Hymenobacter swuensis DY53: one gene and its partner. The protein of the gene in region 2 binds, or shares a complex with, the protein of the main gene of each other region. Links are inferred from orthologs where the notes say so. Each region holds a gene or a part of one and is shown on either strand. Other genes may lie near its edges.

Region 1 (5,742 bases), 3.7 Mb from region 2 along the record:
CCACTACCTCGGCTTCGCCCTTGATATGAATTAGCGGGGCACTGGGTTGTAATGGGGCATACAAGGAGCAGCCTGTTAGTATCACCATCACACTGCCTGATACAGTTATAGAGCGTATGAATCGATCCATAAATTCTCCTTGTTAGTAGTACTCACTAAACCAGAGTTGCCAAGCAGCGCAAACGTTGCAGCCCTAATAGCAAAACCGCCCCCGCAGCCAAAGCTACGGGGGCGGTTTTACGTTGAGGAAGTATCGTACTACTTGGCGTAGGCCACGGCGCGCATTTCGCGGATAACGGTGATTTTGATCTGGCCGGGATACTGCATCTCCTTCTCGATTTTCTGCGAGATTTCGTAGCTCAACTCCTGGGCTCGCTCATCGGTTACGTTCTCGGCGTCTACCATCACGCGCAGCTCGCGGCCGGCCTGGATGGCGAAGCACTGGTTGACGCCCTTGAAGCCGTTGGCGGTTTCTTCCAGCTGCTTGAGACGCTTGATATAGCTCTCCATCATCTCGCGGCGGGCACCGGGACGCGAGCCAGAAATGGCGTCGCAGGCCTGCACCAGGGGCGAAATCATGGCCGTCATTTCCATCTCGTCGTGGTGGGCACCGATGGCGTTGACCACGTCGGGGTGCTCCTTGTACTTCTTGGCCATCTCCATACCCAGGATGGCGTGGGGTAGCTCGGGCTCCTCGGTGCTTACTTTCCCGATGTCGTGGAGCAGGCCAGCTCGCTTGGCTTTTTTCACGTCAAGTCCCATTTCAGCGGCCATGGTGGCGCAGAGGTTAGCCACTTCGCGGCTATGCTGGAGCAGGTTTTGACCGTATGAGCTGCGGAAGCGCATACGGCCCACCATCTTGATCAGCTCGGGGTGCAGGCCGTGAATGCCCAGGTCGATGATGGTTTTCTCCCCGATTTCCACGATTTCCTCATCGATGTTCTTGCGGGTTTTGGCCACAATCTCCTCGATGCGGGCCGGGTGAATCCGGCCGTCCTTCACCAGCAGGTGCAGGCTCAGGCGGGCCACCTCGCGGCGCACGGGGTCAAAGCCTGAAATGATGATGGCCTCGGGCGTATCATCCACGATGATTTCGACGCCGGTAGCGGCTTCCAGGGCCCGGATGTTGCGACCCTCGCGGCCGATGATCTTGCCCTTCACGTCGTCCGACTCGATGTTGAAAATGCTCACGCAGTTTTCAATGGCGTGCTCGGCGGCGGTGCGCTGAATGGTTTCCAGCACTACTTTCTTGGCGTCCTTAGTGGCCGTGAGCTTGGCCTGGGCCACCACGTCCTTGATGTAGGAGCTGGCCTGGATCTGGGCTTCGTTCTTGAGGCTTTCCACCAGCTGCTCGCGGGCTTCGGCGGCCGTGAGGCCCGAAATGGTTTCGAGCTGGGTGGTTACCAGCTGGATTTTCTCGCTGAGGCTCTGGCGGGTTTCCTCCAGCTCCTGCTCTACTTCCTGCTCGCGCTGCTCCAGTTTGGCCAACTGATTTTCGAGGGTAGCGCGGCGCTTTTCCTCCTGGGCTTCCAGCTTCTCGCGCTGCTGCTGGGCCTGCAGCTCCACTTTTTCGCGGGTGGCATCCAGGTCTTTTTCCTTACGCTGAATGGTTTCCAGCTGCTTCTGGGTGGTCAGGCTGAGCTGCTTGATGCTCTGCTCCTGCTCCACCACGGCGGCCCGGCGCTCGGTCAACTCCTGATCGAGGGCCTGCTTTTGGCGGCGGCTTTCCTGCTCGAATTCCTGCTTGAGGGTGCGGAATTTATCTTTCGACTGCTGAATCCGCTCGTCGCGGGTGCGGGTGGCCTGGGCTTCGGCCTCGGCCAGCAGCTGCTGGGCGCGGGCTTTGGCGTCGGCTTCATGGTCCTGCCGGGCTTTACCAGCCAGCTGGCGCCCTAGTACCACGCCCACCACAAGGGCAAGCACGGCAGCCAGGACAATATAAAGAGTTTCGGACATGAGCTATAGAGGGGGGTTAAAGGAAGGAAGAAACCCATAGCTCCGTAGAAACGCCAATGCCCGCGCAGGCAGCGGGGCCGATTACCCCGCCCTGCTCGGGCTGCTACTTCGCGTTGCGGCAAGCCGCTCTCGGCTACACCAGCACCATTCCCGACAACAGCGTGTCCAAGCGCGCGAGGCGCTCGGTCAGGGCCGCATCGGTTCCGTCCTTTTCCTTGCTGACCTTGAGGCGGTCAGCCATTGTTGATAATGCAATCATGGCCAGCAGATCCTGCTTATCCTGAATGCCGTACTGTTCCCGAAATTCCTTCAGCCGCTCGTTTAGCAGCCGGCCTGCCAGGCGCAGGCGTTCCTCGTCCTCGGGGCTTACCCGCATAGGGTAATCCCGGTCGGCAACGCGGATTTTGATGGATAAATCGGACATCAGCAGCCAGTGGTCGGTGGGGTTGGGGTGGTGGTGGTTACTCCCTCAAATAGGCAAGGCACTTATCTATTTCTCGGATGTATTCGTTGAGGCGAAGTTTCAGCTCGTTGACATTGGCCGGTTCCCCGGCTATGGTATTGACAAGTTTAGTGATATTCTCCTGATTCTGGAAATCCTTCAGCTGCCGCTCCCGGTCGCGCACGTCGGCCTGCAGCTGCTGAATGGTGGTTTGCGAATCGGCCAGCTCCTCGCGCAACTGCTGATAGGCAGTCACTAAGGTCGTCACCTGCCGCTCCAGGCGGTCGAGTTGCGCAAGCTGCTGGGTGGAGGCCATTTTTTGGTTTTTGGTTATTCGTTTTTGGTTGGTGGTTTTTTATCAGCACGTCATTCCAAGCTTGCCGAGGAATCTCGCGTGCTGATGTTGCAATAGTAACCTAAACGCCAGCACGCGAGATTCCTCGGCAAGCTCGGAATGACATACGGTAGTCTGTGGTCAGCAAGCCAATAACCAAAAACCACCAACCAAAAACCAATTTACCTGCGAATTACAGCGCCGGCCTGCTGCTCGAACTGCTGGATGAGGCGGTTCATCACGGAGTCGATGGCTTGGTCGGTGAGCGTCTGGGTGGGGTCTTGGAGCAGGAAGCTTACGGAGTACGACTTCTTGCCCTGGCCCAGATTCTCGCCCTCGTACACGTCGAACACGTTCACCTGCTGCAGGAGTTTCTTCTCGGTGCGACGGGCAATCTGCTGGAGTTGGTCGAAGGTCACGGTTTTATCAACCACCAACGACAGGTCGCGGCGCACTTCCGGGAACTTGGGTAATTCGCGGGCTACTAGCGCGTTTTTGTACTTGCGCATCAGCCAGTCCCAGTCCAGCTCGGCGTACCACACCGGCTGGCTCACGTCGAGGCGCTTCAGGATGGCCGTTGATACCGCGCCCAGTTGGGCTACCGGCTGGTTTTGGGCCAGCAGCGTGAGGCCGCCGGCTAGGTACGGGTGCTGCACCGGCTGCGAAGTAGGCTGCGGGAAGCCCAGCGAGGCTAGTACCTGCTGCACCGCGCCGGCCAGCTGGTGGAAGCTGCTCTTGTCCGACTTCTGCTGCCAGGTTTCGGCGGCGGTGTTGCCGGTGAGGTAAATGACCAGCTTGTTGTGCTCTTCGTACTGGCCGCCGGCCTTCTGGCGGTAGGCTTTGCCGAACTCGTACAGCTTCAGGTCGCGCTGGCGGCGGTTCACGTTATGGCGGATTACCTCCAGGCCGCTGGGCAGCAGGCTGGGGCGCATCACGTTCAGCTCGGCGCTATTGAAGTTGAGCAGGCGCACCAGTGTTTCATCCGTCTCCCCTTCCTTCTCGAAGTAGAGCGAGTTGGTGATGGAATTGGTAATGATTTCCGAGAAGCCCTGGCCGCTGAGCAGCCGGGCCGTATTCTGGCGGATGATTTCGGGGTCGGGGTTGGGAAACTGGGCCAGGTAAGAAGCCGAGTTATGCGGACGCAAAGCCACATGGTTGTAGCCATAGATGCGCAGGATTTCCTCAATCACATCGGCCTCGCGGGTCACGTCCACTTTATGCGGTGGCACCGACAGCATCCACTCGGCGTGACCGGCTTCGTCGGTCAGCTCTTCCGAGATGAGGATGTCGAGGTCGGTGAGGATCTGGCGGATGCGCTCGGGGGCAATGAACTGGCCCACCAGCTTCTCCACGCGGGGCAGACGCAGGCGCACGGCTGCGTGGCCGATGTGCGCGGGGTACTCGTCTACCACGGGCGCGGCCACGGTGGCGCCAGCCACTTCCTGCAACAGCAAAGCTGCCCGCTTCAATCCCATGAGCACCATATTGGGGTCGGTGCCCCGCTCAAACCGGAAGGAGGCATCGGTTTTGAGCTGGTGGGTCTGGCCGGTTTTGCGCACCACGGCCGGCGCGAAGTAGGCGCTTTCTAGGAACACGCGGGTAGTGGCCTCGTTCACGCCTGAGGTTTTGCCCCCAAACACGCCCGCCAGCGCCATCGGCGTGCCGTGGGCATCGGCAATAACTAAGTCCTCAACGCGCAGAGTGCGCTCGGTACCGTCGAGGGTGGTGAACTTCTCCCCTTCGGCGGCCCGCTTCACGCGTATCTGGTTGCCGCTGATCTGGTCAGCGTCGAAGGCATGTAGGGGCTGGCCCAACTCGTGCAGCACGAAGTTGGTCACATCCACCACGTTATTGATTGGCGAAAGGCCGATGCTGCGCAGGCGGCGCTGCAGCCACTCGGGCGAGGGGCCTACTTGCACGTTTTCAAGCAGCAAACCGGCGTAGCGCGGGGCCGCGGCGGCGTCTTCGATGGTTACGCTGATGGGCGCGGCCGCCGCCGGGGCGTGGAAGTCGCTGATATCGGGCAGGTGGCAGGGATGGCGCAGCAGGGCGCGCAGCTCGCGGGCCACGCCGTAGTGCGAGGCGGCGTCGGCGCGGTTCGGGGTCAGGCCGATTTCGAATACCGAATCAGAACCCAAGCCGAAGTACTCGGCGGCAGGCGTACCGTTGGGCAGGTCGGTGGTCAGGACCATAATGCCGGCGTGCGACTGGCCCAAGCCGATTTCGTCCTCGGCGCAGATCATGCCCTCGGAGGCCAGGCCCCGGATTTTGGACTTCTTGATTTTGAACGGCTCGCCTTCGGAAGGGTGCAGCACGGCCCCGTCGAGGGCCACTACCACGCGCTGGCCGGCGGCTACGTTGGGGGCGCCGCACACAATCTGGCGGATGGTGCCGTCGCCCACGTCCACGGTAGTAACGCTGAGCTTGTCGGCGTCGGGGTGCTTTTCGCGGGTGAGTACGGTGCCCAGCACCACGCCGCGCAGGCCGCCGGGCACACTTTCCAGCTCCTCAATGCCTTCTACCTCCAGCCCGGAGCCGGTGAGCAGCTTGCCAATCTCCTCGGCGGGTTTATCGGTAGGAATGAGCGTGCGGAGCCAGTCGAGGGATATTTTCATCAGTTACGAGTTGCGAGTTGTCAGTTGGTTGCTCGTGGTCAGTTGTCAGGATTGTGTTGGTAACTGGCCGCGAGCAACCAACTGACTACAAAGGTACGGATTCGGCGGGGCGGCGGAAAACGGGCCGAAATAGCCGCGTGTGTCATTCCGAGCGGAGCGAGGAATAACAGTTGTTGGCGGCGTACCGCTACTTGAAGGCTTTTTCCCCGGCCTTGATTTCCACGGTCAGGCGGTTGTCGGCGGGCGGGACGGGACAGGCGAAGCCGTCGGCGTAGGCGCAGTAGGGGTTGTAGGCCTCGTTGAAGTCGAGGATTACTTCCGTGTCGCCGGCGGCGGGCAGGGGTGCGTCGAGGTAGCGGCCGCCGCCGTAGGTGGCAAAGCCGTTGGTGCGGTCG
Region 2 (8,147 bases):
ACACCCAGTTAAACGACTGATAAGGCCACTTTTACAGAATAATCTCCGCAACCGATTACGGTAGTTCATCGGTATCGATTGTGGTAGGCGGGAGGACAAAATCCTATTACAACAGGTGGGAGTCCAGCTCGCCAGGATATGTTTTGCACGCCGGTCAACAGTCCTTAAATCTGTTGACACAAACGTTTGTGGTAACTTGCGTTGTGTCGCCGCCTAGCTAGCTCCTTAAGGGGTTGTTGAAAGGCCTTACAGCCAATCCCAACAATCGGCCTACTTGGCATTTCTTCTCGCCCTGCTTTCCACTCACAATATATCTTCTTCCTGAAAATGAAGACATTTCTACTTGCATCGTGCTGTCCTCCGCTGTGGGCGCATAGTATCGGCCTGTGGCTGCTGCTATTTCTCAGCTCCCTGACAGCATCTGCGCAAACGTTTGCTAAAGGAGCCGATACGGGCTGGCTCCAGCAAATGGAAGCCAACAACTATTACTTCTACAACGACCAGGGCATACGCCAGGATTGTTTTCAGATTCTCAAAGACAAGGGTATCAACTCTATCCGGCTTCGGGTGTGGGTGAACCCCTCGATGGTAGACTGGGTGAACGGGCACTGCAGCCCCGCCGAAGTGGTAACGATGGCCACCCGGGCCAAAAACATGGGCTTCCGCCTCATGATTGACTTTCATTACAGCGACAGTTGGGCCGACCCCGGTCAGCAGAACAAGCCAGCCGCCTGGGCCGGCCACAGCTTCACCCAGCTCCAAGCCGACGTGTACGACCACACGGCCAGCGTGCTAACGGCCCTGAAAAACAACGGTGTAACGCCCGAATGGGTGCAGGTGGGCAATGAAATTCCCAACGGAATGCTTTGGCCCGAAGGCCGTACTACCAACTTCGGTCAGCTCACCCAGCTCCTCAACAAAGGCTACGATGCCGTGAAAGCCGTGAGTCCTACCTCGAAAGTTGTTATTCACCTCGATAAGGGCAATGATAACGCCCGGTTCCGCTCGTTCTTCGACCAGCTCACGGCCAACGGCGGCAAGTACGACGTCATTGGCATGTCGTATTACCCCTTCTGGCTGAACCAGGACTACTCCGTATCCATCAGCAGCCTGCAGTACAACCTCAACGATATGGCCAGCCGCTACGGCAAGGAAGTGATAGTGGCGGAAGTAGGCGGCGACGCCGTGGCCGCGCCCCAGAACGTGTACGATATGCTGGTGGCCGTGCAGAATGCGGTGTACGCCGTGCCGAACGGTAAGGGCCTAGGCGTATTCTACTGGGAACCGGAGGGATACCGCAGCTTCAGCGGCTACCAGCTCAGCGCCTGGAGCAATGACGGCAAGCCTACTGCCGCTATGAACGCTTTCCTGGTGACGCCCACCGCCCCGGCCCCGCCGGCCTCCGGTACCAATGTGCTGGCTAACCCCGGCTTTGAAGCCAACAACGCTGCCACCCAGACGCCCACCGGCTGGACCAGCTGGGCCAATACCACCGCCAACTACGCCGCCGATAAAACCGAGGCCGGCGGCCAGGCCAGCACCTACCGCCTCACGCACTGGCTGGGCTCGGCCTACCAAGTCAGTACCTACCAGGTGAAAACCGGCCTCCCCAATGGCTCCTACACGCTCCGGGCCTGGGTGCAGAGCAGCGGCGGCCAGACGGCCTGCCAGCTCTACGCCAAGAACTTTGGGGGCGCGGAAAAGAACGTGAACCTGCCCGTTACCAGTACCTGGGCGCAGGTGCAGATTACCGGAATTCAGGTCACCAACGGCCAGTGCGAAATCGGGCTGTGGTCGGATGCCAACGCCAACAACTGGTGCAACTTCGATAACGTGGAGCTTTTCTCCACCACCGTCACAGCCATCCGGGCCACGGCCGCCCCTGCTGCCCGTACGCCTTACCCCAACCCTGCTACCGACCGCCTGACGCTGTCACTGCCCACAGGCGCCACAGAGGCCACGGCCACCGTCTACTCGCTCACGGGCAAGCTGATGCTTCGCCAGTCAGTGCAGGCAGCCGCTGCCACCGTGGATGTTTCGCGCCTGACTGCGGGGTTCTACCAAGTGCGTGTGGAAGGCAAGGGCTATTTGGAGGTCCAGAAGTTCGTCAAGCAGTAAGCACCTGCTCAACTTCCAGCAAGAAAGTAACATCAGAACTTGCCTCCCGGGCTGTTCTGCTTCCTTATCGGAGCAGGGTAGCCCGGTTTCGGTTATGGGTTCGTTAGGATGTGTTGCCGTCGCTGAGTAACCTAGAGCGTATAATAGCCTGAAAACGAAGAAAGTCCGCCGGGAGGGGCGGACTTTCTAAGCTGTGGCGCTCCCTCCTGGGCTCGAACCAGGGACCCTCTGATTAACAGTCAGATGCTCTAACCGGCTGAGCTAAGGAAGCGGTTATGGCGGCGGTGTTTTGCCGTTGCTGGTGCAATATTAGAGCAAACTTTCGGAAGCTGCAAACATGTCTTTCGAAAATTTTCAGACTAATTTTCTAGTTAGTGATTGTCAGGAGGTTGCCGGAGAGGGCTGTGCTGTAGCGCCGGAGTGGTAAGGTTGCCGGGCCCGCTTCGGGCTGACCGGTAAAGCTGAACTGCGACTTGCAACACGGGTCATAAAGGCGCAGAAACGGCTCCACTTTCACCCGCGAACAGGTATCTAGGGGTTGATAAGGGCAATTACGCTCAAAGGCCAGGTACGAACTGGCGTTCTGCCGCACCACAATAATGCCCCGGACTCCGCCCCGGATGGTAATGGCCCCATTGTCAAAACGCAAAGCACTGTTCTGCTGATCTGTGAGGATAAGCTGTTCGTTGACTGCGGCCAGCGGAATCTGGGGCTGAGCGTCGCCGCCAGATGAGTTACAGGCAGGTAGCAGACCACTGATAGTCACCAAGAGTAACATAGAAGCAATGCGTTGGACCAGAGAAAGGAGCATAAGGCAGCGAGCTAAAGATGGGTAACGCTTGAGGGCAACTGGTAGGTATTAGGAAACCATGAGGCTCCTATTGCCTTGTGCATGAACGCAAAGCAGGAACAGTATGGCTACAAAAAAACTCCCGTCGGCCATTAGGCCAACGGGAACAGGGTTCATCTAAAAAAAGGCTTATTGCGCACTCTCGAACTGGCGCAGGAAGCGAGTGTCATTTTCGGTGAACAGGCGCAGGTCTTTGATCTGATACTTGAGCATGGTGATGCGCTCAATGCCCATGCCCCAGGCGTAGCCCGAGTACCGCTCCGGGTCGATGCCCGACTGCTCCAGCACGGCGGGGTCTACCATACCGCAACCGCCAATTTCTACCCAACCGGTGCCTTTGCAGATGTTACAGCCCTTGCCTTTGCAGATCAGGCAGGTGATGTCGATTTCGGCGGAAGGCTCGGTGAACGGAAAGAACGACGGCCGGAACCGCACCTCCATATCACTCCCAAACAACTCCTGCACGAAGTAGTACACGGTCTGCTTCAGGTCAGCGAAGCTCACGTTTTCATCAATGAACAGGGCCTCCACTTGATGGAACATCATGTGGGCGCGGGCGGAAATGGCCTCGTTGCGGTACACCCGACCCGGCATGATGCTGCGGATAGGCGGCTGTTGCGACTTCATCACCCGCACCTGCACGGGGCTGGTGTGCGTACGCAGCACCCACTCCGGCTCTCCGGCCTCGCGGCGCACGAAAAACGTGTCCTGCATGTCGCGGGCGGGGTGGTTTTCGGGGAAATTGAGGGCTGTGAAGTTGTGCCAGTCATCCTCGATTTCCGGTCCTTCGGCCACGTTGAAGCCAATGCGGGCCAGGATGCGCACAATTTCCTCGCGCACTAGGCTCAGTGGGTGGCGGGTGCCCAGGGCCTGCGGAACAGTGGGCAGGGTGTAGTCGAACGTGGGGTCGGCGGGGGCGTTGGCGCTGGCCGCTTCCAGCTCCTGCTGGCGCTGCTCGAAGCGCGTCTGAGCGGCCTGCTTCAGTTGGTTGAGTTCCTGACCCACGGCCCGGCGGTCCTCCTGCGGAACCGTTTTGAGCTGATCGAACAGGTCAGCCAGCTGGCCCTTGCGGCCGGTGTAGGCAATGCGGAACTGGTCGAGCTGTTCCGCCGAAGTCAGGTCGTAGGCCTCAATTTCTGCCCGTACGCGGGCAATGGTATCCTGCATCATACCACAAAGGTAAGTTGATTGAGCATTGTTGATAACGGATTGTGTCGGGCAGGAGAAAAACAGTATTTCAGGCTTCACAGGCCGGTGTTTTCTGTTTTTTCAGCCGGAAAAAGAAATTGGTACGGTTGCTGCAAAGAACCGGATACAAGCGGCACAGGGCACTGAACGTGGGGCGCCACCCGTCAGTCGGCCGATGCAGAAGCCCCGGCCTATACCGGGCGTATTATCTACTTTCTCGACTTTCCTTCCGATGAAACGGTTTTTCTTTGCCGCAGCCGTAGCTGCCGCCTTCTTCAGTGCGCCCCAGGCCCAGGCCCAAACCAGCAAAAAAGTGCCGGCTGCCAAAGCTGCCAATACCAGCGTGGCTCCGGCCGCTACTGCTGCCGATGATGGGTGGGGCTGGAGCGATACGCAGGCCGAGCGGGCTGTACCCGAAGTGTCAGGTTGGGACCTGCCCGCCGCCCAGACGGCCACTGCTGCGCCCGAGGCTGACCCCATGATGCAGTCATCAGGGGTGCTGGTGGCCCCCGGCATGAGCTCGTCGCCGTACCGAGGCACCAGCACCGACTACCACGGCCGGCCCGTTGTTAAAGCCAAATCCAAGCGTCCTCGCTCCGTGGAAATTGCCCAGACCGACCCCATGATGCAGTCGTCGGGCGTGATGCTGGCTCCCGGCATGAATACGGCTCCGTATCGGAGCGTAAGCACCGATTACAATGGCCGCCCGCTGCGCAAAGTCTCCGCGAACAACACCGTCACCTCCCAACAGCCCGCCGACAGCTCAACGGTAGCCGCTGGCTGGTAAAAATGCCTTGGTGGAAGAATGAACTAACTGCCCGCCCGGCATAGCCGTGGTTGGGCAGTTGTCGTATGCAGGAGTGCTAACGTTTTTGTTTTTAATCGTTTAGTTCGCTGCTGATGAAAAACCGATTGTTACCTTTCGTGCTACTGGCCGTTGCCTGGCTGGTAGCTGATGTACTTGCCGCCACACAGCAAACCAAGCCAACGGCGCGGACCAAAACTGCTTACCATCGGACTACTGGTCCACGCACCAAAGCCCGTTCTGGAGCCTACGCCCGTTACGACCGAAGTACCCGCCGCGACGAGGAAAACCTGAAGCTGGCGCCCGGATTGCGGCTGAATATGCCCAGCCCACCAACCACCGACTACATGGGCCGGCCTCTGAAAAAAGCAGTGAAAAAACCGGTGGGCTCTGCTACTACCATATCGGCTGGGAAACCGTAGGGGCGTGAAAGGCCGTAAGGTGGCCTCTAAGGTAATAAAAATTACCCGGCAACGTTGCCTTTAAGTGGCAGAACACTTGAGAATTACCACATTTCAGCAAGCGCGGGGAACTTCCCGCTCCTGGCTACGTTTGGCCAAAATGTGTGGCGGGGGTTTTGGGCCCGCGCGGGGTGCCGTACCTTTGCGGTAAGAAGCTGCTTATTATTCTGTTCCATGACTCGACAAATTCTCCCGCTCCTCCTGTTAGGCAGCGTACTGATAGCCGCTCCGGCGGTGGCCCAGAAGAAGAAAGCTGATGACGGCTGGGGTTCTTCGGATGGCTGGGGGGCACCGGCCGCAAAGCCAGCGGCTAAAAAAGCTACTACTACCAAAACCGTTGCTCCCAAAGCAGCCGTAGCACCTACTCCAGAACCCGCTGCTACTCCGGCTCCTGCCGCTGCTCCGGCTGGTGGCGAATGGGGTGCCAGCGGTGGGGCGGCTGGCGGCGGTGCCGCCGCTGCTCCGGCTCCTGAAATGCAACCCATCGGGGCCAGCCTGGCCCCGGGCTTTACGGCCGCTCCTTCGCGCCGCGTAACTACCGACTACCGGGGACGTCCTCTGGCCCCATACATCCGCCGTTCAGTGCGCACCTCTGACCCGGTGCCGCCTACCCCAGCGCCCGCTCCCATTGTAGCTCCCGAGCCCGAACCTGCTCCGGTGGCAGTTGAGCCTACGCCTGCTCCCAAAACGGCTAGTGCCGCTGGTGCTTCGGCCGACACGAAGGCAGGTGGTGCTACGGCTACCAAAAAAGCCGCCGCGCCGGTTAAGAAAGCAGCTGCCCCCAAGAAAAAAGCCGATGACGGCTGGGGTGGCGGCGGCAGCGGCTGGTAGGCTGACGCCAACGCAAAAACAATACAAAAAAGCCCGCCTGGTTTTCACCAGGCGGGCTTTTTTGTGGCTGAATGTAGCGGTTATGCTTCGGCTACTTCCTCCGTTACCACTGGTTCGGCCACAGGATGGGCGCGGTAGTAGAGGGTACTGCAATTGGTAGGCCGCAACACCTCTTGGGCGGCCGCCAACACCTGCGCTGCCGTTACGGCCTGCACTTTGGCGCTTTCCTGGTTTACCAGGTTGGCGTCGCCGAGGAGCTTGCTGAAGGCCAAGTTCATGGCTCGGTTCAGCAGTTCAATCTCACTGAACACGATGCTGACCTCGGCCTGGTTCTTGACCTTTTCCAGCTCTTCGGTCGGAATTTCGGCGGCACTTATTTCGGCCAGCACGGCTTCGATGGCGGCATCGGCTTCTTCCAGCGTGACGCCCGCGTTTAGCTTGCCGCTGACCACCAGCAGGCCCGGCTCAAACGACCCCATCACGGAGGCTGACAGCGAGTTAAACAACGGCCGCTCTTTTACCAGCTGCTGGTACAACCGGCTCGACTTGCCCCGGCCCAGCACATCCGACAGCAAATCGGCGGCGTGGTAGGCGGGTTCGCCCCGGCCGGGCATGTGGTACACCTTGTAGAGGGCCGACATCGGCACGTCGGCCGATATCTCCAGGAAGCGGGCTTCCTCCTGGCGGGGCTCCGTGGTTAGGTTTCGCTTGTAGCGGGTGCCGCCGGGGATGGGTCCGAACCACTTTTCGGCCAACCGCTGGGCTTCGGCCACCGTCACGTCGCCGGCCACTACCAGAATGGCATTGGCGGGCGAGTAATGCTTGGCAAAAAAGTCGCGCACTTGCTGCATGGTGGCGTCTTCGATGTGCGCTACCTCCTTGCCGATAGTGGCCCACTGGTAGGGATGGTGCTGGTAGGCCAGGGGCCGCAGCTTCAGCCAGACGTCGCCGTAGGGCTGGTTCAGGTAGTTCTGCTTGAACTCCTCCACCACTACTTTGCGCTGCACTTCCAGTCCGTTCTCGGAGAAAGCCAGGTTCAGCATCCTATCCGATTCCAGCCAGAAACCAGTTTCCAGGTTGGCCGCTGGCAGGGTGAGGTAATAGTTGGTGATGTCGGGAGAGGTAAAGGCGTTGTTCTCACCGCCCACCAGCTGCAGGGGCTCGTCGTAGCTGGGGATGTTCACGGAGCCCGAGAACATCAGGTGCTCGAACAGGTGGGCGAAGCCGGTGTGGGCCGGGTCTTCGTCGCGAGAGCCCACGTTGTAAAGCACATTGAGCACGGCCATGGGCGTGCTGTGATCTTCATGGACGATGCAGCGCAGGCCGTTGGCGAGGGTGAATTCTTCGAAATGGATCATGCAGGGAAAGTCGGGAAGGAAACGGCCGAATGGGCCGGCAAGGTATACAACCGGGAGCCCAAAACAGAAGTTTCCGGCTCCCGGCAGCTGCTATACGCAGCCGAGCTACAACGTGGCCCGCACGCCCACCAGAAACGTGCGCGCCACCGGATAGGCCCCCACGTCCAGGCCGGCCTGCTGGTTGTCAGAGCCGGCGGAGCTGACGTTGGGGTCGTAGCCCCGGTACTTCGAGAGCACCAGCAGGTTCTGACCGCCCAGCCACACCTGCACGTTGCGGGCGTCTTTCTCCCACACCTTGTAGCTGAACGTCAAGGCCGAAAGCCGCATATGGTTGCCCGATTGCAGGGTGTAGTTACTGAACGCCGACAGGTTGGTGCCCGCCACTGGTACCTCGGTGCCCATGTTAGTGGGCGTCCAACGGTCCAGCACCCGGCTTGAGGCGTTGGTGAAGCCGCTGGTAGCATCCAGGTATTGCAGACCGGTGTTGTACATCTGGTAGCCGAACATCCCATCGGCCTGCAGCTGCGCCTCAAACC

The links. Proteins that work in one complex are often made in the same cells at the same time.
Region 1: the proteins of pheS (region 2) and pheT are in contact, whole or in part, in a crystal structure (PDB 6P24), measured with the Escherichia coli proteins. The link is inferred for Hymenobacter swuensis DY53 from one-to-one orthologs.

The regions. Positions count from the first base shown.
Region 1 is NZ_CP007145.1:706,282-712,023, reverse strand. What follows is about bases 2,632-5,742. They hold pheT (phenylalanine--tRNA ligase subunit beta), read right to left. Parts: upstream 5,348-5,742; coding sequence 2,915-5,347; downstream 2,632-2,914. Other genes in these bases: HSW_RS04525 (DUF1684 domain-containing protein), read right to left, coding at 5,535-5,742; HSW_RS04535 (hypothetical protein), read right to left, coding at 2,632-2,714. Also shown: HSW_RS04550 (hypothetical protein), read right to left, coding at 1-130; rny (ribonuclease Y), read right to left, coding at 259-1,956; HSW_RS04540 (cell division protein ZapA), read right to left, coding at 2,090-2,380; more of HSW_RS04535, read right to left, coding at 2,418-2,631.
Region 2 is NZ_CP007145.1:4,432,174-4,440,320, reverse strand. What follows is about bases 2,117-5,001. They hold pheS (phenylalanine--tRNA ligase subunit alpha), read right to left. Parts: upstream 4,136-5,001; coding sequence 3,098-4,135; downstream 2,117-3,097. Other genes in these bases: HSW_RS20365 (hypothetical protein), read left to right, coding at 4,389-4,943; HSW_RS20375 (Rieske (2Fe-2S) protein), read right to left, coding at 2,486-2,929; HSW_RS25010 (glycosyl hydrolase 53 family protein), read left to right, coding at 2,117-2,118. Also shown: more of HSW_RS25010, read left to right, coding at 328-2,116; HSW_RS20360 (hypothetical protein), read left to right, coding at 5,057-5,383; HSW_RS20355 (hypothetical protein), read left to right, coding at 5,597-6,253; HSW_RS20350 (M16 family metallopeptidase), read right to left, coding at 6,334-7,611; HSW_RS20345 (SusC/RagA family TonB-linked outer membrane protein), read right to left, coding at 7,717-8,147.